Caballeronia sp. TF1N1: one gene and its partner. The protein of the gene in region 1 interacts with the protein of each later gene in a pairwise test. Links are inferred from orthologs where the notes say so. Each region holds a gene or a part of one and is shown in the gene's direction. Other genes may lie near its edges. The genes, in order: pheT and secD.

What was found.
Region 2: the proteins of pheT (region 1) and secD interact in binary tests that used the Escherichia coli proteins (3 or more experiments, as listed by UniProt). The link is inferred for Caballeronia sp. TF1N1 from one-to-one orthologs.

The regions. Positions count from the first base shown.
Region 1 is NZ_CP084626.1:1,207,346-1,219,446, forward strand. The notes cover bases 420-3,489. They hold pheT (phenylalanine--tRNA ligase subunit beta), read left to right. Parts: upstream 420-767; coding sequence 768-3,212; downstream 3,213-3,489. Other genes in these bases: pheS (phenylalanine--tRNA ligase subunit alpha), read left to right, coding at 420-689; LDZ28_RS05570 (integration host factor subunit alpha), read left to right, coding at 3,285-3,489. In the rest of the region: more of pheS, read left to right, coding at 1-419; more of LDZ28_RS05570, read left to right, coding at 3,490-3,692; LDZ28_RS05575 (MerR family transcriptional regulator), read left to right, coding at 3,777-4,160; LDZ28_RS05580 (hypothetical protein), read right to left, coding at 5,546-5,953; LDZ28_RS05585 (CatB-related O-acetyltransferase), read right to left, coding at 6,474-7,082; LDZ28_RS05590 (nuclear transport factor 2 family protein), read right to left, coding at 7,615-8,010; LDZ28_RS05595 (SDR family NAD(P)-dependent oxidoreductase), read right to left, coding at 8,210-8,944; LDZ28_RS05600 (helix-turn-helix domain-containing protein), read left to right, coding at 9,054-9,422; LDZ28_RS05605 (SDR family oxidoreductase), read right to left, coding at 9,483-10,421; LDZ28_RS05615 (IS256 family transposase), read right to left, coding at 10,802-12,073.
Region 2 is NZ_CP084626.1:345,062-357,088, reverse strand. Bases 4,312-7,307 are described here. They hold secD (protein translocase subunit SecD), read left to right. Parts: upstream 4,312-4,771; coding sequence 4,772-6,844; downstream 6,845-7,307. Other genes in these bases: secF (protein translocase subunit SecF), read left to right, coding at 6,871-7,307; yajC (preprotein translocase subunit YajC), read left to right, coding at 4,322-4,648. In the rest of the region: ATP-dependent DNA helicase RecG, read right to left, coding at 1-1,690; tRNA preQ1(34) S-adenosylmethionine ribosyltransferase-isomerase QueA, read left to right, coding at 1,775-2,827; tRNA guanosine(34) transglycosylase Tgt, read left to right, coding at 2,939-4,099; more of secF, read left to right, coding at 7,308-7,821; LDZ28_RS01690 (YceI family protein), read right to left, coding at 7,954-8,472; LDZ28_RS01685 (YceI family protein), read right to left, coding at 8,597-9,160; LDZ28_RS01680 (cytochrome b), read right to left, coding at 9,280-9,849; LDZ28_RS01675 (paraquat-inducible protein A), read left to right, coding at 10,337-11,002; LDZ28_RS01670 (paraquat-inducible protein A), read left to right, coding at 10,999-11,685; LDZ28_RS01665 (intermembrane transport protein PqiB), read left to right, coding at 11,678-12,027. UniProt on the Escherichia coli protein: Part of the Sec protein translocase complex. Interacts with the SecYEG preprotein conducting channel. SecDF uses the proton motive force (PMF) to complete protein translocation after the ATP-dependent function of SecA.

The DNA.
Region 1 (12,101 bases):
TGCGCACGTGGGAGCGCGTGGAGCGCATCTTCGGCACGATCGGCTTCGATGTCGCGGACGGTCCCGAGATCGAAACCGACTGGTACAACTTCACGGCGCTCAATAGCCCTGAGAACCATCCGGCGCGCTCGATGCAGGACACCTTCTACGTCGACGGTAAAGATGCCGAAGGCCGTCCGCTGTTGCTGCGCACGCACACGAGCCCGATGCAAGTGCGCTACGCGCGCATGAACAAGCCGCCGATCAAGGTGATCGTGCCGGGCCGCACGTATCGCGTGGACAGCGACGCCACGCATTCGCCCATGTTCAACCAGGTCGAAGGCCTGTGGATCGAAGAGAACATCAGTTTTGCGGACCTGAAGGGCGTCTATACCGATTTCCTCAAGAAGTTTTTCGAGCGCGACGACATTCTCGTGCGTTTCCGCCCGTCGTATTTTCCGTTCACGGAGCCGTCGGCCGAGATCGACATGATGTTCGAACACGGCAAGAACGCGGGCAAGTGGCTGGAAATCTCCGGCTCGGGTCAAGTACATCCGACCGTCATCCGCAACATGGGGCTCGACCCGGAGCGCTATATCGGTTTTGCGTTCGGTAGCGGCCTCGAGCGTCTCGCCATGCTGCGTTACGGCGTGCAGGACTTGCGTCTGTTCTTCGAGAACGACCTGCGTTTTCTGCGCCAGTTCGCTTAAACGCCGCACGGCCCGCGGAGCCCGGTTTGGCAACAGCAACCGGGCGAGAGACACCACCTCATTCGAACGTAGACACACATGCAATTCCCAGAATCCTGGCTCCGAAGCTTCGTCGATCCCGCACTCACGACCGACGAACTTGCGCACGCACTCACGATGGCCGGTCTCGAAGTCGAAGACCTGCGGCCGGTCGCGCCGCCGACCAAGAAGATCGTCGTCGGACAAGTGCTGGAAGTGGCGAAGCATCCGGACGCCGACAAGCTCAACGTCTGTCAGGTCGATGCCGGCACGGGCGAGCAGTTGAACATCGTGTGCGGCGCGCCGAACGTGACGCCCGGCATCAAGGTGCCAGTCGCGCTGGTCGGCGCGGAGTTGCCGCCTGCCGAAGCCGGTGGCGCGCCTTTCGCAATCAAGCTCTCGAAGCTGCGCGGTGTCGAAAGCCAGGGCATGCTGTGCTCGGCGCGCGAACTGAAGCTCTCGGAAGACCATAGCGGCTTGCTGATCCTTCCGGCCGATACGCCGATCGGAGAAGACATTCGCGAAGCGCTCAATCTCGACGACACCGTCTTCGAGATCAAGCTCACGCCGAACAAGGCGGACTGCCTTTCGGTTTTTGGCGTCGCGCGCGAAACCGCCGCGATCACGGGCGCGACGTTGAAGTCGCTCGACATGCCGCCGGTCGAGGTCAAGCTCGACGAGAAGCTGCCGGTGAAGATCCTCGCGCCGGATCTGTGCGGACGCTTTTCAGGTCGCGTGATTCGCGGTGTGAACGCGCGCGCGAAGACGCCGCAATGGATGGTCGAGCGCCTTGAACGCGCCGGTCAACGTGGCATCTCGGCGCTCGTCGATATCTCGAATTTCGTGATGCTTGAACTCGGCCGTCCCTCGCACGTGTTCGATCTCGACAAGATTCACGGCGGTATCGAAGTGCGTTGGGGCAAGAAGGGCGAATCGCTCAAGCTGCTCAACGGCAACACTGTCGAACTGGATGAAACCGTCGGCGTGATCGCGGACGGCGCGCAGGTCGAAAGCCTCGCGGGCATCATGGGCGGCGACAGCACGGCTGTCACGCTCGATACCACCAACATCTATCTCGAAGCCGCCTTCTGGTGGCCGGACGCCATTCGCGGCCGTGCGCGCAAATACAACTTCTCGACGGACGCCGCGCATCGCTTCGAACGCGGTGTCGATTACTCGACCACTGTCGAGCATATCGAACGCATTTCGCAACTGATCCTCGACATCTGCGGCGGCGAAGCCGGCCCGGTGGACGATCGGACCGTCAACGTGCCCGAGCGTCATCCGGTGACCATGCGCGTGTCGCGCGCGCACCGCATTATCGGCGTGGACATTAGCGTGGACATTAGCGTGGACGAGATCGCACAGATTTTCACGCGTCTGAATCTCGCTTTCGAGCGCGACGGCGATACCTTCAGCGTGACGCCGCCGGCTTATCGCTTCGATATCGAGATCGAGGAGGATCTGATCGAGGAAGTCGCGCGCATCTATGGTTTCGAGAAAATTCCCGCGCGCCCGCCGGTTGCTGCCAGCGAAATGCGGCGCACGAACGAAACGAAGCGCTCGATTCACACATTGCGTCATGCCGTGGCCGCGCGCGACTATTCGGAGACCGTGAACTTCAGTTTCGTCGATGCCGACTGGGAGAAGGATTTGGCCGGCAACGACAATCCGGTGAAGCTCATCAATCCGATCGCGAGTCAGCTTTCGGTCATGCGCACGACGCTGTTCGGCAGTCTGATCGACGTACTGCGCTACAACCTGAACCGGCGCGCGGACCGTATTCGCGTGTTCGAAGCAGGGCGTGTGTTTCTGCGCGATGCATCGGTTACGGCGGGCGAATTGGCTGTCGAAGGTTTCGCGCAACCGAAGATGATCGGCGGTCTCGCCTACGGTCCCGCGCTCGACGAGCAATGGGGCGCGCCGTCGCGCAGCGTCGACTTCTTCGACGTGAAGAGCGACGTCGAAGCGCTGTTCGCTCCCGTCGTGCCGCGCTTCGTGAAGGCGGAGCATCCGGCGCTGCATCCGGGACGCAGCGCGCGTGTCGAAGTGGCGGGCCGGGCGGTGGGCTGGATCGGCGAACTGCATCCGCGCTGGCAGCAAAAGTACGACCTGCCGCATGCGCCGATCCTCTTCGAAATCGAAGCGGACGCGTTGATGGATCGCGCGCTGCCGGCGCCTTCGGAAGTGTCGAAATTCCCGCCTGTGCGGCGTGATATCGCCGTCGTCGTGGATCAGAAAGTACCGCTCCAGGCGTTGCTCGACGAGCTTGAAAATGCCCGTTCGGAACCTGCCTGCAAGCACGTCACAAGGGTTGCGCTTTTCGACGAATTTCGTCCAAAATCAAATACTTCCGGTGGGTTGGCGGAGCACGAGAAAAGTCTTGCCTTCCGTGTTACGTTGCAAGATACTGGCGGCACGCTTCAGGATGAAACGGTCGATACGGCCATCAAAACGCTGGTGGATCGCCTGGCTCGAGTACACGGCGCGCGGTTGCGCGGATAGCCTGCGGTTGGGCATGTAGTTGGCCTGCAGTTGGCTTAGTCCGTCTTCATCGTCGTCCGCCGTTTTACCGATATGAACCAAATGAACTCGAGTGATTTCGAAGCCCTTCTCTCGGCGCAGCGTAGCGCCATGACCCGAGATATCCCGACTTCGGGCGCCGTGTCCAATGACACGCCCACGCTCACGAAAGCCGAACTGGCCGAGATGCTGTTCGACCACGTCGGCTTGAACAAGCGCGAAGCGAAAGACATGGTCGAAGCCTTCTTCGAAGTCATTCGCGACGCGCTCGAAAGCGGCGATAGCGTCAAACTCTCCGGCTTCGGCAACTTCCAGTTGCGCGACAAGCCGCAGCGTCCGGGACGCAATCCGAAGACTGGCGAAGCCATTCCTATCGCGGCACGGCGGGTCGTCACATTTCATGCAAGTCAGAAGTTGAAGGCGCTGGTGGAAACGGGAGCGGAGTCAGGTCTCACGCGTTGAATTCGCTCATGCGCTGAACATCGCGCGAATCGCTTTTGCTTGCCGTGCTTCATCGACATCACTCACCAAGATGGTTGATCGACGATGGAAAAAGTCGTCTTGCCTCCGATCCCGGCCAAGCGTTATTTCACGATTGGCGAAGTCAGCGAGCTGTGCGGTGTCAAGCCGCACGTGCTGCGCTATTGGGAGCAGGAGTTTACGCAGCTGAGGCCGGTCAAGCGGCGCGGCAATCGGCGCTACTATCAGCATCATGAAGTGCTGCTGATCCGGCGGATTCGCGAACTGCTATACGAGCAGGGATTCACCATCAACGGCGCGCGTAATCGGCTTGATTCGCAAGGCCGCCCGATCAGCGATGACGCCGAAGCCGAAGATATCGAGGGCGTAGCGGCTGCGCCTTCAGCGGGCGTCGATGTCGATCAGTTGCGCAAGGAGATCACGCAGGTGATCGATTTGCTCGGTGGCTGAATGCCGCTTGTCTTGTAGGAATGACCAATGCCGCGACGGATTCGCGGCATTTTTTTGGTCTGTGTGCATTGCGTTCCGAGTGCGACTGCGCGAAGAACATGGGCTGTATGGTGCCGGTCTACCCGCACAATGGCGAATCACAAAGCATGGGTTGGATCTATCAACCGACGGTCAGGTTCGCGCTTGGCGCCTCTACACCAACCGACCAGTACACAAGGCTCGGCCCCATACCCATAGGCGGATAGATACGCCAGTCATCAGGTCCGTGATGGAAGAAGTACAGCGCAAAGCGCCCGCCATTCTTGTATGCGCTCACACATACATAGCGGCTCCCGCCCAGATAGATGCGGCCGAACCGTGTAACGCGCGCGGATGACACCGAAACGAACCATCTCGCGACTTCGAGACGTAAACTGGAAGTTCGGGCTGAAAGCGGTTGCCTTTGAACGACAGGCGCGAGAGCAAGCGAAGGCATCAGGCGGCGTTCCTTATACGTCACTTTAAGATTAGAGCTTAAGGGCCTGACTTACAAGTGGTTTTTGTGCCTTTTAAGTCTGAGTAAAAGCGGGCGATTGCTTTAGGGAGACGATGCTTTCTTGTTTCCGATCTGCAGTGGAAACCGATGAATCAATCGCTTCGGAACAAACTACAGACGGTTTCGGCGAGCATACCGCAAACGTTTGCTCTACGAGCTACTTTTCAGCGTGCAAAGTCATGCGCAATTGAGAAAAGCAGCGATTAGCTTTCACGTGCTTTGAAGCAAGCGGTGCCATAGCGCTTCGGAAAGTTTGATTAGGGCGACAGTATTGTCAAATGCGTCGACTGTTCTTCGTTATCCATACGCCGCAGAAATTGCGATGCATCGACCGGACAAAATAGCGCTTCTGTGCGGACTAACGGCGGATTAGTCCGTCGAGCTTCTACCCGCTGGTTCGGTGCCTTGCTTTTTTTATGCGGTGAGCGGGTCGTTGAGCGTCGCGTCAAAATCGCGTTAAGGCAGGCACGGCCAATCATCGCGAACGCCGCGAGTTCAGTGTTTTTTGCATTGCATGCAGCGCGCAAACCTATCTGAACGTTTTAGCGCGCCCATTTTCGCGTATGAACTTCGGCGTGGCGACTGCCGCCCATTTTTCTGCACACGTGCGGGAGAGCATGGTCAGAAGAGGATAAGCAACTCTCGGATTTCGCACGACGAGTCGGCCCATCTCGAGCAGCACGGCAATTCTCTGGCGGCGATGCATTCGTAAAGTCCAGGATGTGCGACGGTGGTCCCTGTCCGACGGTCGATTGACAAAGGACGGTATTCGCGGAGCAAGAGGCATCATCACTACAGGCGCCTGGCGCCGAGTGACCATTGCATTACGACAACGCTTGCAATCGCTAGATCAGCTCTGTTGAGCAAGACGGCACTGTCGACTGACCACCTGATGTGCGGCGTCGATAGCTTCCAGGAACTGTTGCATGCCTGCCTGACGTGCCTCGCCATTGGCGATGAATTGCAAGGCTTCAAGAGCATCCACTTGCAGCAGATGGCCGGACGTGTTTGCCAGGTCTTTGATTTCAGCGTGCTTGCGTTCTAGTTCCTCAAGCACGGCCTTGGGCCAAGGCCGTTCAGGATCAGTCTGATACATGACTCGGAACACAACGCCCGAAAGCTCGGCGAGCGTGCCGAGCACTTCACGATAGACATGTGCGAGTGCATCCGCTGTCACCTCCGGCTTCTTGTCTCGACGCCCGAGATAGTGGAGGCTGGCGGTGGCACCGCGGACGACAACTGAGAGAATGGCTGACACGGCACGCCCCGATTTTTTATTTAATGATCATGATCGGAATATGAGGCAGTCTGGTTAGAAGTTGAGTGCGCCACTTAACGAAACGCCGCAATCAGCGTCAGGCCTGTCGAAAGTTTGGCGTGATTTGCATGACACTCGCGTGCCTTGCGGCTTTTCAGGTGGCGATCAGTGGTGCAACGGCAAATACTGCGTGTGCCTAACAGTCGCGGCCGCTCGAAGTGATCCGATGATTTGTCGATAGATTGCGCGAAGAAGCGGTTGTCCGCATAGAAGCGCATGGGTCAAATGATTTTTGGCAGTAGGCTCTGCTCGGTGATAACGGGCAAGGCGATTCCGCACAAGAGAGTACAGCTAGGATCGGCAACGCGTCGATGCCGCAAGCGGAGCCGGCATCGGACACGCCTACAGGAGCTCTGTAGAGAGGGCAGTGCGGCTTCATCACCCGTGGTCCTTCAGAGACGCATTCCTCATCGTTGAACGAGAAGCGAATGAACAAGACGCCAAACGAATCCGCCATCCGTCAAACCGAATTCTCAAACAGCATCAGAAAATCATTTATATCTGTGCTTTTCATCAAGAGCGGATTCAACGTCTCCGGATTGTGTTCCCACCAACGTGAGTCGAGTAATCGGGCTATCACGTCTGGCTCGAAGCGATAACGCAGAACGCGCTGCGGATTACCGACGACTATCGCGTAAGCAGGAACATCTTTGCTGATCGTGGCGCCCGCCCCGATGATCGCTCCGGTGTGGATCGTAACGCCTGAAAGGATGGTGGTGTTTGCGCCGACCCAGACATCGTTGCCAATGACGACGTCTCCCTTCCATCTATTGGAAGCGTTTATTTGATGCAGCGTCGTGTTCGTAGACAACGAAAGCTTCGGATGCTCGCCGCCTAGCACGAATGTTGCTCCCTGAGCAATTGAGCAGTAATGCCCAACCTCAAATGCACACGGAGCCCCCCAGTAATAAACGGTTGGTCGGTTTATATGACTGTGGTTACCGACCGCGACTTTGATTTCCTGAACTGGGAAAAAGAACCGTCCGTCAGTCACTTCCGGTGGCGGTAACGGAACCTCGACTGCCGGTTGCGGAGCCTTTCTCGAAAAAAATTTAGATAGCGGCTTCATGCTTCATCACCTGTCTCGCGCGCTGGGGCCGTTGTGAAAGTCGTCGTTGTCAAGCCGATTAGCCGGACGGCGCTGTGCACACGAGTCCTTCGTATCCACACTGTTGGCCCGTGCTAGAAGACACTTGAGCTTGGCTCGTGGCGCTACTACGAGCCGCCGTCACGCAGGCAGGCATGATAGCAAGCGGGGCGAAATGACTTTGAATTCGTTGATGTGCGAGACAGAGCCGATCTTCCTCTCGCCATGACGAAGCCCGCGGCAAAGTGTGACGCTTCCTCGCTATTGCGGGCGAAAGTATCTGACGGTCGGTGGCGCAAAAAACGATGCTGCGGAAGCGGCGCGGCGGAAGGTAAAGAGGCGTCTCACGCCTGGCTGGACGCGGACGTGCGCAGGCATCCGACTATGAAACCGCTCATTCCGCTGCTAGTTATCCAATATGAGTTCTTCGAGGTTGATGGCTATCAGCCAGCTCGGGGGAGACTACGAACGCAGCGACTTGCTGATCTTCCGTCGCCCAACACAACGACTAGCCTTAAAGTTCGGAGGCCCGGGCCAGTGCAAGCGTGTCGATGTACTCGCGAATGCTCGCGACTTTGCCATTGCGAACGATGATGGCAAAGATCCAGTGGTCTTCGAAGGTCTTGTTCGTGGCTTTGATTCGGCCCGTCGCGAAGCCGACGACCAGAACCCGGTCACCCTGAGCAACGAATTCGGGCGGGGCGGGGTAGGACGTATCCACCATCTCGGACGCCTTCTGCAACAGGTTCGCCAAGTCCGCGTGTCCACGGTGGGTGCCGGCCAGCGCCCACTCGCCCGGAACGATCCACTCGATGTCTTCTGCGGAAATGGCCAGCAAAGCTTGCTTATCGCCGCTGCCCAGCGCGGCAAAGAAATCCTTCACGACCTGGACGTTCGCTTGTGCGTTCATCGGTATCTCTCCACGTTTGTGACACAAGCCCGCAACAGGAACAGGTCGCGCTCTTACGTCGGACGGCCGCTGCTCCATCGATGTGCCGCGCGTTTTGCAGTCCAACACGCGGCACTTAGGACCCACGCTTTTCGCCGTCGACCAACAAGCCCACTGAAGGGGCACTGCGAGCGACGTTAGCCAGAGCCGCCACAACACATCAAAGTTGCGCCAAGCCGCCGTCGACGGCCACCTCGCTGGCGGTCATGAAGCTGCTGTCCGACGACGCGAGAAAGGCAGCCACCGCTCCGACCTCGGCCGGATCGGCCATGCGCTGAAGCGGAGTCATCGAGGCGAAAATCTTCTGGCCTTCCTCGCCCAGCGCTTCCTTCGCGAGTTCGGTTGCCGTCGCCCCGGGTGACAACACGTTCACACGGATGCCGGTGCCTTTCAGGTCCTCCGCCCACGTTCGCGCGAGGTTGCGCACGGCCGCCTTGCTCGCGCTGTAGGCGCTCATTCCGGGAGCGCCCGTAGTGCCGGCGCTCGATCCGGTCAGGATGATCGAACCGCCATCGCGCATCAGCGGCAACGCCTTCTGGACCGTGAAGATCGAACCCTTCACATTGGTGTCGAAGGCTTCGTCGATGTGCTCGGCGGTGATCTTGCCGAGCGCTAGCTGGCTTCCCGCGCCGGCATTCGCAAAGACGATATCGAGGGTCCCGCGCTCGTCCTTCACCGCAGCATAAAGTCGGTCGAGGTCGGCCTCATCCGAGACCGAGCCCTTTACCGCGCGGGCATTGGGCCCGAGGTCGGCCACGGCATCGTCGAGTGCGTCTTGCCGACGGCCGAAGATGAAGACGAAAGCGCCTTCCTCGATGAAGCGCTTCGCTGCCGCGCGGCCAATGCCCGTGGCGCCACCGGTGATGACAGCCGTCTTTCCGTTAAGTCTGGTCATGTCGTGCATCCTTCTTTCAAGTTGTACGGAAGCAGGAATTGCTTGCTTGAAACAAGTATGCAGTTGGACTAACCTAAGAACAAGTATGCACCTTTTGGTAACCACGAAAATGACCGACTGTTCTCCTACCTGCGGTGGCTGCTACTCTTACGGGCTAGCCGCGACCCTCAGCATCATCGCGGGCAAATGGAAGCCACTGATCTTGTACTTCCTGCTCGACGGCCCGAAGCGCTACGGCGAACTCAAGCGCAATGTCCACGGCGTCAGCGCCAAGGTGCTGATCCAACAATTGAAGGAACTCGAAGCCGATCGCGTCCTCGCGCGGACCGACTATCAGGAGGTGCCACCGCGCGTGGACTACACGCTGACGCCGCTCGGTCGAAGCCTGGCCGACAAGATCGTCCCGCTGTGCACTTGGGGAACCGAGAATATGGCCGAAATGGTGAACATGCTCGCTGAGCGCGACAGGTTGAAATAAAAGACAGCCGACATCCACGTTCAACGCGCTATCAAAACGTGCCCGCGCCGTTTTCGCCACTCAAAGAGCAGGGAAGTAGTGGCCATTGTCGAGGTCCTCGATCAGGCCGGGCTGGGCAGGCTTCCAGCCGAGAGCCTGACGCGTGATGAGATTGGACGCCGGAAGGTCCAGCGTGACCAGGTTTGTCAGGAAGCCAAAATATCCCGGCAGCATCAGCACGTCGATGGGAATGCTCACGGCCGGCAGGCCCAGGCGGCTGCCGATGGCCTCGGCGATCTCGCGCAAAGCGATGCCCTCGCCCTCGATGCCGTGCCAACTTTTGCCAGCCGGACCTTTCTCCAGCGCGAGACGGAACAAGGTGGCGAGGTCGCGGCCATGCACGGCCGGCCACAAGTTTGCGCCGTCTCCCGGATAACCGATGGCGCCCTTGTCCTTTGCGAGCGCAATCAGCAACGGGAGGAAGCCTGCATCGCTTGTGCTGTGCGCGATGGGAGGAATCCGCACGACCGAAGACCGCACGCCCCGCTGCGCGAGTGCGATGACGGCGAGCTCCACAACGTTACGAACTCGCAGCGTTCCTTTGTATGCATCGCCGGCCGGAAGGGCAGGGTCGTCCTCGCTGACGGGCCGGCCGAGGCTTTCCCATCCGGGTGAGCCGATGCTCGCCGACACGACCAGCGGCTTGCCGGTTCCGGCCAGTGCGTCGCCATACGCGAGCATGATCCGGAGTTCCGCGGCGGCCACGGCATCGAGCCCGCCAGAGGGAAGCAGGTCTTGTCTATGCGCGACATGGATGACACCGTCTGACTCCGACGCCGCGGCCTTCAGTTCACTAAGATCGGAGATATCGCCGCGACGCACCTTTGCGCCGAGCGCGGACACCGCCGCCGCTGATTTGTCCGACCTGGCGAGGCCGGTTACCTCGTGGCCGGCGGCGATGAGCTCGGGAATGATGTATGAACCGATATGGCCGGTCCCGCCCGTGACGAAAACGTGCATGTTATTGCTCCCTCCAGAAGATGTGATGCGAGATGTCGTGGCACCGATGCAATCAGCCGAGCAGGCTGACGCCGATTGAGAAGTTGGCGTGCTTGACGGAGTGAGTGAGGAGTCCCAGCGACAGCAGGCTGACGTGCTCCAGCGTCTTCGCCATGAGCAGCGGCCCGGTATCCATCGGGCGCAGTCCGAGGCTCGCGACGAATCCCGAGACGCGTGCTTTCGCCTGTGCGTCGTCCCCGGCGATGAATACGTCCAATAGGCGGCCCTCTACTGGACCGGCAGCCAGGACGTGAGAAAACAGGGTGTTGAACGCCTTGACGATTTTCGCGTCGGTAGGCGCGAACCTGTCCGCATTTTTGTGTGCGAGGCGGTTAGCGGAGTCACCCGCGTGCGTTGGTAAAACGCTCTCCAAACAGGATGGCAAACTGGTTCATCGCGGACGACCAGTCGAACGCCGCGCGTACTGACTTTGCCAGCACGTTGCGCAATGCCAGCCACAGCAGCTTGATGGCGGCCTCGTCATTGGGGAAGTGGCCGCGTGTCTTGATGATCTTGCGTAGTTGCATGTTCAGACTCTCAATGGCGTTGGTGGTGTAGACGACACGGCGTATGTCCGGCGGAAACACGAAAAACGGTGTGACGTTCTCCCACGCCCGTCGCCACGACTGCACGATAGTCGGATACTTCGCACCCCACGGGCCTTCGGCAAAGGCCTCCAGGGCCTGCTGAGCGGCCTGTTCACTCGCGGCGGCATAGACCGGCCGCAGCGCTGCGGCCACGCTCTTGCGGTCCTTGTAGCTGGCGTACTCCAGACTGTTGCGGATCAGATGCACGATGCAGGTCTGCACGGCCGTGCGCGGGTACGCCGTGCCAATCGCCTCAGCCAGTCCCTTCAGGCCGTCGACCACCGCGATCAGGATGTCCTGGCAGCCCCGGGTCTTCAGTTCGTTGAACACTTTCAGCCAGAACTTCGCCCCTTCGGTCTGTTCGATCCACAGGCCGAGCACATCGCGCTGGCCGTCGGCCTGAATGCCCAGCGCCAGATACACCGCCTTGTTGCTCACCACGCCGTCGCCACGGATCTTCACACGCAACGCGTCGAAGAACACCACCGGGTACATCGGCTCAAGCGGACGGCTTTGCCAGGCGAGCGCTTCAGCCATGACTTCGTCGGTGACCGAGCTGATGAAATCGGGCGAAACCTCGGTGCCATAGGCTTCGGCCAGAAACGCCTGGATCTCGCGCACACTCATGCCGCGCGCGTACATGGCGATGATGCGCTCGTCGAAACCGGTAAAACGGCGCTCGTGTTTCGGAATCAGGATGGGTTCAAAACTGCCGTCACGATCACGCGGCAGATCGACCCTGAGCGGGCCATAATCGGTGATGAGCGTCTTGCCGCTGGCGCCGTTACGTTCGTTGTCCTGGCCGTCGGGTTTCGGCTGCCCCGCCAGGTAGCCCAGATGCATCTTCATCTCGGCGCCCATCGCGCGCTCGATGAGTGCCTTGTTGAACGCCAGCATCAGGTCCTGGACCTCGGTGGGCGTCATCGGGCCTTTGACCAGGTCATCCAGCAGACCTTCCGGAAGGGCGGGCAGCGGCCCTCGGGCCGCTGCCTGAGAAGCGACGGTGCGTTTCTTCTTCATCGGCATATCCATAACTTTTACCTCACCTCTCATA
Region 2 (12,027 bases), 860 kb from region 1 along the record:
ATTCGTCGATGGTCGAGACATCGAGATCGGCGTAATAGGTCATGGCGAGCGTTCGGGGAATCGGCGTCGCGGACATCATCAGCTGATGCGGCTGGAAGTCTTTCGCCCCGTTCGATGCTTTCTGCGCCTTCGCCCGCAGCGCAAGCCGCTGCGCGACACCGAAGCGATGCTGCTCATCCACGATCACGAGGCCCAAGCGCGCGAACTCGACCGAGTCCTGAATGATCGCGTGCGTGCCGATGACGAGGTGCGCGGTGCCGAGCGCGGCGGCCTCGCTTGCGCTGCGTTTGTCCCGGGCTTTGAGACTGCCGGCGAGCCACGCGACCGACACGCCGAGCGGTTCGAGCCAGCCGCGCAGCTTGCGCGCGTGCTGTTCCGCGAGAATTTCGGTCGGCGCCATGAGCGCGGCCTGATAACCGGCGTCGATGGCCTGCGCCGCCGCGAGCGCCGCGACGATGGTCTTGCCGCTGCCGACATCGCCTTGCAAAAGACGTTGCATCGGATGCGCGAGCGTCAGTTCGTGCGCGATTTCCGCGCTGACACGCTGCTGCGCGCCGGTCAGCGAAAACGGCAGCGCTTTCAGTAGACGCACGACGAGCGAGGCGGAATCGCCAGCGGCACGGCGCGGCATGGCAGGCGCGGCGCGAGTGCGGCGTTCGGCGTGCGCGCGCTTGAGCGATAACTGCTGCGCGAGCAGTTCCTCGAACTTGATGCGCGTCCACGCCGGATGCGTGCCGTCGATAAGCGCGGTTTCGTCGGAATCCGCGCGCGGATGATGCAGCGTGCGCACCGCGTCGAGCAGGCCGGGCACGTTGAGCGGGGCGAGATGCGCGCGCGCGATCGGCTCGGGCAGCAACTCCGGCAGAAACACGCGAGAGAGCGCGCTGTCGATCGCCTTGCGCAGATACGCCTGCGAGACGCCCGCGGTCGCCGGATAGACGGGCGTGAGCGCTTGCGGCAGCGGCGTGTCGTCATCGACGGGGCGCACGACCGGGTGCACCATCTCCAGGCCGAAAAAGCCGCCGCGCACGTCGCCGCGCACGCGCAGGCGCACGCCGACGGACATCTGCTTGACTTGCGAACCGTAGAAGTTGAGAAAGCGCAGCGTCAGGTCGTCGCCGGCATCGTCGCGAATCTTCACGAGCAATTGCCGCTTCGGCCGATACGCGATCTCGTTATCGAACACGACGCCTTCCGTCTGCGCGATGTCGCCGGGAATGAGTTCGGCGATTGGCGTGAGCGACGTTTCGTCTTCATAGCGCATCGGCAGATGCAAGACGAGGTCGATGTCGGTCTTCAAGCCGAGCTTGGCGAGCTTGTCGGCGGGTTTGACGAGCTTGGGCGCGGTTTTGCCGGCGCTGGTCAGACCCGCGTTCCCAGTTTTCGCGGCCGACGCGGGTTGGGCGGCGCGAGTGGACTGCGCGTCCGCCACGCTCGGCTCCTCGAAGGTTTCGGCGGTGCTGTCGAAACCCGCGTCTTGAGCCTTCGCCGCCGAAGCAGTCGGCGGCGAATCACCGTCGTCGAGCGCGGACGCCCGCACCTCGCCCTCCGGCTGGATCGTGCCCGCCATGACCGGCTTCGGCGCTTTCTTCCGCGTGCGCGCGGCCTTCCCTTCGACACGCGCGCCGCTGTCTTCGGCGCTTGGAAACGCTTCGTCGGGAGAAGTCACGCGGCGGTCGGACAAGGGCATCTGCTCTCTACGCAAGTACAATATGGGGTTTTGGTCGGCGCGCCTGTGCCGCCCTCAAGCAACATCGGGCAACTATCAAACGCCATGTTCACGCTCTCCGATTTCGATTTTAATCTGCCGCCCGAGCTGATCGCGCAGAGTGCGCTCACCGAGCGCAGCGCGAGCCGTCTGCTCGAAGTGGACAATCACGTTTCGCCGGCCACGCTCATCGACCGGCGTTTCTCCAATCTGCCGAACCGGCTCGACGCCGGCGATCTGCTCGTCTTCAACGATACCAAAGTACTCAAGGCGCGCTTCCTCGGCCAGAAGGCCAGTGGCGGACGCGTAGAAGTGCTGGTAGAGCGTCTGACGGGCGCAACCACCGCGCTTGCGCAGATTCGCGCGAGCAAGAGTCCCGGGCCGGGCACGACCCTTCGCCTCGCCGATGCATTCGATGTCACCGTCGGCGAGCGCGTCGAACCGTTCTATACGCTGCATTTTCCGGCCGAATGCCTGACGCTCATCGAGCAATACGGGCGCTTGCCGCTTCCGCCGTATATCGAGCACGACCCCGACGCCTACGACGAAACGCGTTATCAGACCGTCTACGCAGCAAATCCCGGCGCGGTCGCGGCGCCGACGGCAGGCCTCCATTTCGACGATGCCCTCTTCGCCCGACTCGACGCGCGTGGAGTCGAACGCGCCACGCTCACGCTGCACGTCGGCGCGGGCACGTTTCAGCCGGTACGCGTGGACAATATCGCCGAGCACAAGATGCACAGCGAGTGGTACGAGTTGCCGCAGTCGCTCGTCGATAAAATCGCGGCGGTGAAGGCGCGCGGCAATCGCGTGATCGCCGTGGGCACGACGTCCATGCGCGCGCTGGAAGCCGCCGCCCGCGACGCCGCCGAAGCCGGCCGCCCGCTCGCCGCAACGAGCGCCGAGACGGATATCTTCATCACGCCGGGTTACACCTTCCGCGTAGTCGACCGGCTCGTCACCAATTTCCATTTGCCGAAGTCGACGCTCCTGATGCTCGTGTCCGCCTTCGCCGGCATGGACGCGATCCGCGCGGCTTACCAGCACGCCATCGACGAGAAATACCGCTTCTTCAGTTATGGCGATGCCATGCTTTTGACTCGCCATTCCCAAACTTAACCATCTACGCGCCGGACGTATCGACCGAAGCTGACGGCTTGACTTCCATGGCCAGCGACAGCGCTTACCATGGCGACAATCTCTGCGCTCCCCGGCGGCCCAGGAACCACAATGACCGAGAATCACACTCCGCCCGACAACGGCCTCAAGTTCGAACTGCTCGCCACCGACGGACAGGCGCGTCGCGGCCGTCTGACGCTGAATCACGGCGTCGTCGAAACGCCGATCTTCATGCCGGTCGGCACCTACGGCACCGTCAAGGCAATCCAGCCGCGCGAACTCGAAGAGATTCGCGCGCAGATCATCCTCGGCAACACGTTTCATCTTTGGCTGCGTCCGGGTCTCGAGACCATCGGCGCGCATGGCGGGCTGCACAGGTTCATGGGATGGAACCGTCCCATTCTCACGGATTCAGGCGGCTTTCAGGTGTTTTCGCTGGGCGAACTGCGCAAGATCACGGAAGAAGGCGTGACGTTCGCTTCGCCGATCAATGGCGACAAACTCTTTCTCTCGCCCGAAGTGTCGATGCAGATCCAGAAGGTGCTGAATTCAGACATCGTCATGCAGTTCGACGAGTGCACGCCTTACGCCACGAACGGCGTACCGACGACGCACCAGGAAGCCGCCGACTCCATGCGCATGTCCATGCGCTGGGCGAAGCGCTCCATCGACGAGTTCAACGGGCTCGGCAATCCGAACGCGCTGTTCGGCATCGTGCAGGGCGGCATGTTCGAGGACTTGCGCGACGAGTCGCTCGCGGGTCTCTCGGAAATCGGCTTCCATGGGCTCGCGATAGGCGGCCTTTCGGTCGGCGAGCCGAAGGAGGACATGTTGCGCGTGCTCGATCACATCGGCCCGAAGCTGCCCGCCGACAAGCCGCATTATTTGATGGGCGTCGGCACGCCGGAAGATCTGGTCGCGGGCGTGGCCGCAGGCGTCGACATGTTCGATTGCGTGATGCCTACGCGCAACGCGCGCAACGGCTGGCTCTTCACGCGCTTCGGCGACCTCAAGATCAAGAACGCGACGCACAAGAACTCGCAAAAGCCGCTCGACGAAAGCTGCGGTTGTTATACGTGCCGCAATTTCACGCGCGCTTATCTGCACCATCTGCATCGCGTGGGGGAAATTCTGGGCGCGCAGCTGAACACCATTCACAACTTGCATTACTACCTGGAACTTATCGGCGAAGTGCGCCAATCGATCGAAACACACACGTTCGAGGCATTTCGCAAGACGTTCGCGGAGAATCGTGCGCGCGGCGTCGACTAAGGCGGGACGGATATCGTCCGGACAGGCATTACAATCGCCTTTCCGTCGCTCGCAACGGACTCTCGAAAGTCGCGGTAACGGCTTGATGCCAAAGCGCATTCCAGCCATTTGAGGGGCGCGGCGAGTGGTAGAATATCGGGCTAATTTCTGGCCCAGGTTTTCAAACGCATTTGCGAACGTCATTTCGAACGCAATTCTGAACGTATTAACGGAGAGACCAACGTGTCGTTCATTTCCAATGCCTTTGCACAAGGCACCGCCAGCAGCGCGGAATCGAGCCTGATGAGCTTCCTGCCGCTGATCCTGATGTTCGCCGTGTTGTACTTCATCATGATCCGTCCGCAGATGAAGCGTCAGAAAGAGCATCGCAACATGCTGTCGGCCATGGCCAAGGGCGATGAAGTCGTCACGAACGGCGGCATCGTCGGCAAGGTCACGAAGGTGTCGGAAGCTTACGTTGGCGTGGAAATCGCCGAAGGCACGGAAATCACCGTGCAGAAGGCTGCCGTCACGACCATTCTCCCGAAGGGCACCATCAAAGCGCTGTAAGGCCACGTTCCTTCGCGTCCGGCGCGGCCTCGCCACCGAGCCACCGGGTCTTCCCATGCGGTTCGCAGCGCATGACGCCGGACGCCCCCTCCCCCGCAGCCAACTTTCCGTTCGGCCATCCCCATGAATCGTTATCCCCTCTGGAAGTATGTCGTGATGCTGGTGGCGCTCGTCATCGGTCTCGTCTACACGCTTCCCAATTTCTTCGGCGAAGCGCCTGCCGTGCAGGTATCGAGCGGCAAGGCAACCGTGAAGCTCGACTCCGCCACGCTTTCGACTGTCGAGAGCGCGCTCGCCGCGGCAAAGATCCAGTCCGACGAAGTCACGTTCGACAACTCGTCGGCGAGTGCGAACATTCGTGTGCGTCTGAAAGACACGGACACGCAGTTGCATGCGAAAGACATCATCACGAAGGCGCTGAACAGCGACCCGACCGACCCGCAGTACATCGTCGCGCTGAACCTGCAGAGCGCATCGCCGCGCTGGCTCTCCGCGCTGCATGCATTGCCGATGTACCTCGGTCTCGACTTGCGCGGCGGCGTGCACTTCCTGCTGCAAGTGGACATGGCTGGCGCGCTCAACAAGAAGCTCGATTCCGACGCCGCCGACGCGCGCACTTACCTGCGCGACCGCAATATCCGCGATGGCGGCGTGAATCGCGTGGGGCAATCGGTGGTGGTGAATTTCGCCGATGCGGCCGCGGCCGACAACGCGCGCACGTTGCTCACGACGGGCGTCGCCGAATTGCAATGGACCACGCGTCAGGGCGGCGACGGCTATCAGGTGGTCGGCACCTTCACGCCGGGCACGCAGCGCACGGTGGAAGACGGCGCGCTCAAGCAAAACATCACGACGCTGCATAACCGCGTCAACGAACTCGGCGTGGCCGAGCCCGTGATTCAGCAGCAGGGTTCGGACCGGATCGTCGTCGAGCTGCCGGGCGTGCAGGACACGGCGAAGGCAAAGGACATCATCGGCCGCACGGCGACGCTCGAAGCACGTCTCGCCGATCCCGTGAACACCTACGGAAACGCGACCGATCCGGTGCCGCCGGGCGACGAAGCGTTCAAGCAGGGCGACCGCACCGTGTTCCTGCGCAAGCAGATCATCTTCACGGGCGACCGCATCATCGACGCGTCCACGGGCTTCGACGATCATCAGCGTCCGTCCGTAAATCTTCGCCTCGACTCGGCCGGCGGCCGCGCGGTGTCGAGCGTGTCGCGCGACAACATCGGCAAGCCGATGGCCATGGTTCTGTTCGAAAAGGGCAAGGGCGAAGTGCTGACGGTCGCGACCATTCAGTCCGAACTCGGCGACCGCTTCCAGATCACCGGCCAGCCGACGCCGCAAGCCGCCACGGATCTCGCACTGCTCTTGCGCGCCGGTTCGCTCGCAGCGCCAATGGACATCATCGAGGAACGCACGGTCGGGCCGAGCCTTGGCGCCGACAACATCAAGAAGGGCTTCGATTCGGTGCAGTACGGTTTCGCCGCGATCGCCATCTTCATGATCGTGTACTACATGCTGTTCGGCCTGATCTCCATGTTGTCGCTGTCGGTCAACCTGCTGCTGCTCGTCGCGATCCTCTCCATGCTGCAGGCCACGCTGACCTTGCCGGGTATCGCGGCTATTGCGCTTGCGCTCGGCATGGCGATCGACGCGAACGTGCTGATCAACGAACGTATCCGCGAAGAACTGCGTAACGGCGCGCCGCCGCAAACGGCGATACAGGAAGGTTTCAAGCACGCCTGGGCGACCATTCTCGACTCGAATGTCACCACGCTGATCGCCGGTCTCGCGCTGCTCGCGTTCGGCTCGGGTCCGGTACGCGGCTTCGCGGTCGTGCACTGTATCGGCATTCTGACCTCGATGTTCTCGGCGGTGTTCTTCTCGCGCGGCCTCGTGAACCTGTGGTACGGCGGCAAGAAGAAGCTGAAGTCGCTGGCTATCGGTCAGGTGTGGCGCCCGGAAGGCGGCAACACCGAAGCTGCGGCGGCCGCGTATCTCGCCGCCCAACGCGGTGACGATTCGCCCGTCGACGAAATCATCAAGACGGCGAAAGGCAAGACCAAGACGGCTGTTCCCGTCGCGGCGCCGCGTGCTCAGGTTCAGACGCCTGCGCGCGGTGGCAAGCCGAGCGTGCGCCGCCGTTCTGGTCCTGGCATCGATGAGGAAAAACCGGGTTCGCCCCGCTGATTGACTGAACCCCGGAGAAACGAAACATGGAATTCTTCCGCATTCGCCGCGACTTGCCGTTGATGCAGCGCGCGTTGATCTTCAACGCGATCTCGCTCATCACGTTCCTCGCGGCCGTTTTTTTCCTCGTGCATCGAGGCCTGCATCTGTCGGTGGAGTTCACGGGCGGAACGGTCATCGAGGTGCAGTATCCGCAAGCCGTGCCGCTCGAACCCGTGCGCGGCACCATGGCCAGGCTCGGTTACGCCGATGCGCAAGTGAAGAACTTCGGCACATCGCGCGACGTGCTCATCCGTTTGCCGATCAAGCAAGGCCTCACGTCGGCGCAGCAGAGCGATCAGGTGATCACCGCGCTCAAGGTCAACGACCCGCAAGTCACACTGCAACGTGTCGAGTTCGTCGGGCCCCAGGTGGGCAAGGAACTCGTGACCAACGGGCTGTTGGCGCTGGCTTGCGTGGTGATCGGCATCGTGATCTATCTGTCGTTCCGCTTCGAGTGGAAGTATGCGGTGGCGGGCGTTATCGCCAACTTGCACGACGTGGTGATCATTCTCGGCTTCTTCGCTTACTTCCAGTGGGAGTTCTCGCTGTCCGTGCTGGCGGCGATTCTCGCGGTGCTCGGCTATTCGGTGAACGAGTCGGTGGTTATCTTCGACCGGATTCGTGAAACCTTCCGCAAGCAGCGCAAGATGACGGTGATCGAGGTTATCAACCACGCGATCACGAGCACGATGTCGCGAACCATCATCACTCACGGCTGTACGGAAATGATGGTGCTCTCGATGTTCTTCTTCGGCGGTCCGACGCTGCATTACTTCGCGCTGGCGCTGACGGTGGGTATTCTGTTCGGTATCTACTCGTCGGTGTTCGTGGCCGCCGCGCTTGCGATGTGGCTGGGCGTGAAGCGCGAAGATCTCGTCAAGGACAAGAAGGACAGGTTCGATCCGAACGATCCGAACGCGGGCGCTCAGGTTTAAGGCGCGTCGTAACGATGGACAAGCAAAGGGCCGGTCTTCGAAAGGAGACCGGCCCTTTGCATTTGGCGCGGGCGCAAAAAAACCGCCTCACGTACAGCACGCGAGGCGGTTTCATCCCACACTCGATGAAACTTACTGCTTCACGCCTTCGGCCTGGATATGCAGCGTCGTCTTCAGGCTGAAGCCGTACGACTTGCCGTAGTCCATGCCGAAGTCGCCGCGATCGAACGTCGCCGACGCTTCCGTGCCGCACACTTCCTTCTTCATCATCGGATTGACGAAGCACTTGAAGGTGTCGAGCTTCAGGTTGAGCGGCTTGGTCACGCCGTGCATGGTCAGCGTGCCGATGACTTCAACCGGCGTGTCGCCGTTGAAGCGGATCGACGTGCCCTTGTACACCGCGGTCGGGTACTTGGCGACATCGAAGAATTCGGCTTTTTGCAGATGCTCGTCGAGCTTCGCGTTGCCGGTGTTGATCGATGCAATGTCGATCGTCACTTCAGCCGTGCCGGTCTTCGCCGCGCGATCGAGCACGACGGTGCCGCTGCTCTTGTTGAACTTGCCGCGCCACGTGGACACGCCGCCGAAGTGATCGGATTCGAAGCTCGGATACGTGTGGTTGGGATCGAGCTGGTAGGTATCAGCGGCCATTGCGCTGAACGAGAGGCTGGCTGCAAGCGCGCCTGCGGCGAAAACGGAAAGTTTGTTCAAGTGCTTCTCCTGGTTGAATCGTTGCGATGCAATGAGTTGGCTTTAATTTGCTTGAGTCGGCCGCTTACTTCTTCGCGGCGACGATATGAAACTTGATGACGACATCGTCGGCGACCACCGACGTGTCTTTCCATTCACCCGTTCCAATGTCGAACTGGTTGCGCTTGATCGGCAGCGAGCCGTCGAACGTTTCCGTTGCGCCCTGCTGCGTGATGGTCACGGGCACCGTGACCGTCTGCGACTTGCCCTTGATGGTGATTTTGCCCGTCACCTTGTATTGATTGCCGCCCGCCGGCGCAATGGCGCTCGAAACGAACGTGGCGGTCGGATAGGTCGCGGCATCGAACCATTCCTTGCCGCGCACCTGCTTGTTGTAGTCGTCGTCGCCGAGATCGTAGCTGCCGGTATCGATCGTGATATTCGCGCTGCCGGCGGCGGGCTTGGCCGGATCGAACGAAATCTGCGCCGTGAACTTGTTGAACTTGCCGTCCGTGGGCACGTTCATCTGCTTCGATGTCGCGGTCACGCTGCTCTTGCTCACGTCCACTTGCGCATGTGCGCCGATGGCGAGCGCAAGCGAGCTTGCCGATACGGCGGCCAGCATCCAACGATTGAGTTTCACTTTCATGTGTACCTTTTCCTGATCGGGTCCGACGAACATCCGGTATTGGAAATCAAAAGAATGCTGGAACAAACAGCAGGCGGGAAACGCCTTGCCAACGCACAGGAAACAATCGCATCGGCGGCTTAGCGCAGAAACGGAAGCATGCGGCCGAGCAAGCCATCGCGATCGACGAAATGATGCTTGAGTGCCGCGAGCACGTGCATCACGACGAAGAAGAGCAACGTGTAGTTCAGCGCAATATGCACGATTCTCAGCGTCGCCTTCAAAGCCTTGTCCGGCCCGATGATGGTTGGCAACGGCAACACGCCGAGATAAACCACCTGCAAGCCGGCCGCGGAACTATAAAGATAACCCGATGCGGGAATCACCAGCATGAGTGCGTAAAGGAGGAAATGCGTGAGATGCGCCGCGCCCTTCTGCCAGCCCGGCATGTCGACGGGCATCGGCGGCGCGCGATGCGTGGCGCGCCACACGAGCCGCAGAACGGCAAGCGCGAACACGGTCACGCCAATCCACTTGTGCCACGAAAAGTACTTGAGCTTGGTCGGCGTGAAACCCGGTATGTCCGTCATGATCCAGCCGAGATAAAAGCCGCATACGATCAGCAACGCAATCAGCCAGTGCAGGCCGATTGCCGTGGCGCTGTATCGTCCGGTCGACTGAGCCGACGCGATGCGAACGCTGCTTTCCATATTGCTTCACCCTGATATTCATCGTTATGCGGCTGGCCGTCCGGAACGACGGGTCTTCAAGGCCGCAATCCTACATCAACAATACGGAATTGCCAGCGCGTGCGAGGTGTCTGCCCAATAGCCGCAAAGCCCCGCCGCCATTGACGCTGCGCGCTCTTTTGCTGCTACGTCGCACTGTTGCAACGAACTATTCCGCCCATGCAACGGTCGATTGATTCATTCGGCTTCAGTCGCCCGCACGCCCTGCAAGACGCCTATTACACGCCCGACCGACGCCCAATGAGGAATAACGATGGAGCATGCGCCAATATTCCCGCGCTCATTTCACCGCGTCCACCACCTGTCCGCGCCGCCAGATAAGCGTCAGTCCCGCGACGTTTGTTACCATGCTGCTTCCGATCGCGCTGGCTCGTAATTTGCTGTGCTCGCTCCGAGCCGATCTTCGCGGCGCCAGATCAACCCGCATCAGAAGGCTCGGCTTCAGACCATGAACGAGAACGAACCGGATGAACTCATTGCGTGCCACGAGTGTGACGCGCTCTTCAAGAAGCGCGCGTTGCCCCGGCATACGTCGGCGCGCTGTCCGCGTTGCGGTGCGCTGCTCTATCGCAGTATCGCGGGCAATCTCGATCGCATCAGCGCCATGACGCTCGCCGCGCTGATCACCTTCGTGATCGCGCAGGCGTTTCCCATCGTCGAACTGGACGCCAACGGCATCACTTCGCAGACCACGCTGATCGGTGCAATCGTTTCCTTGTGGAACGAGCAGATGGAGATCATCGCGGTGCTGGTGTTCTTCGCCACCATCTTCGCGCCGCTCGCCGAACTGCTCGCGCTGCTCTACGTGCTCGTGCCGCTGCGCGCGGGTTACGTGCCGCCGGGCTTCAATGCCACGTTACGCACCATTCAGTTCGTGCGTCCGTGGGGAATGATCGAGGTGTTCATGCTCGGCGTGCTCGTCACGCTCGTGAAGATGGTGAGTCTCGCGCGCGTGATTCCCGAAGCCGCGCTGTTCGCTTTCGGCGCGCTGACGCTGATGGTCGCCGTGGTCGTGAGCTTCGATCCGCAACGGCTGTGGGATATCGCCGAAAGGTTGCCCAAGCGCGCGGAACGCAGACAACGCATCGCACCGACGGTGAGGCAGAAATCATGAATCCGGATCAAACCAGCGCGGCCGTCGATGAACCCGAAGCGCCGCCTACGCTCTACACCACGGCATCGCGCCAGAACGTCGTGGCGTGCCACGCATGCGGTCTGGTGCAGCCGCTCGCGCATACCATCGAAAGACAGCGCTGCACGCGCTGCGACGCGGTCGTGCACCGGCGGCACCCGGATGCCATCGCGCGCACGTGGGCACTTCTTATCAGCGCGGCGATTTTGTACATTCCGGCGAACCTGTTTCCGGTCATGCACACGTCGTCCATTCTCGGCTCCGAGGACGACACCATCATGTCGGGCGTCGCGCTCTTCTGGAACGATGGCGACTATCCGCTCGCGGCAATCATCTTCATCGCCAGCATTCTCGTACCGATGATGAAGCTCGCCACGCTCGGCTTCCTGCTCATCAGCGTACAGCGACGCTCGGTGTGGCGACCGCGCCAGCGGACCACGCTCTTTAGAATCGTCGAAGGCATCGGACGATGGTCGATGCTCGACGTCTTCGTGGTCACGCTCACCGTCGCGCTGGTGCGTTTCAAGTCGCTCGCGGTCATCACGGCGGGACCGGGAACCATCGCCTTCGCTTCGGTGGTCGTGCTTACCATGCTCGCATCCATGCAATTCGACCCGCGCCTCATATGGGACAACATAGAACCGTCAGGAAAGAAACATGACTAGTGGCCAGGGGCCGAACGGGCCGAACGAATCCACGCGTGGTGACGAGCCGTCGAAACAACGCGGCGGACTGCCGCCCAATCTGCCGGAACCGGTGATCGAGCCACGCAGCCGCTGGCTGCCTTCGCTCGTGTGGGTCATTCCGCTCGTGGCGGCGTTGATCGGCATCTTTCTGGTGGTCAAGACCGTGACGAGCCGTGGACCGACGGTGACCATCAGCTTCGTCAGCGCGGAAGGGCTCGAGACCGGCAAGACCAAGGTGAAGTACAAGGACGTGGATATCGGCACGGTCAAATCGATCACGTTGTCGAAAGACCATTCACGCGTACTCGTCGATGTGCAACT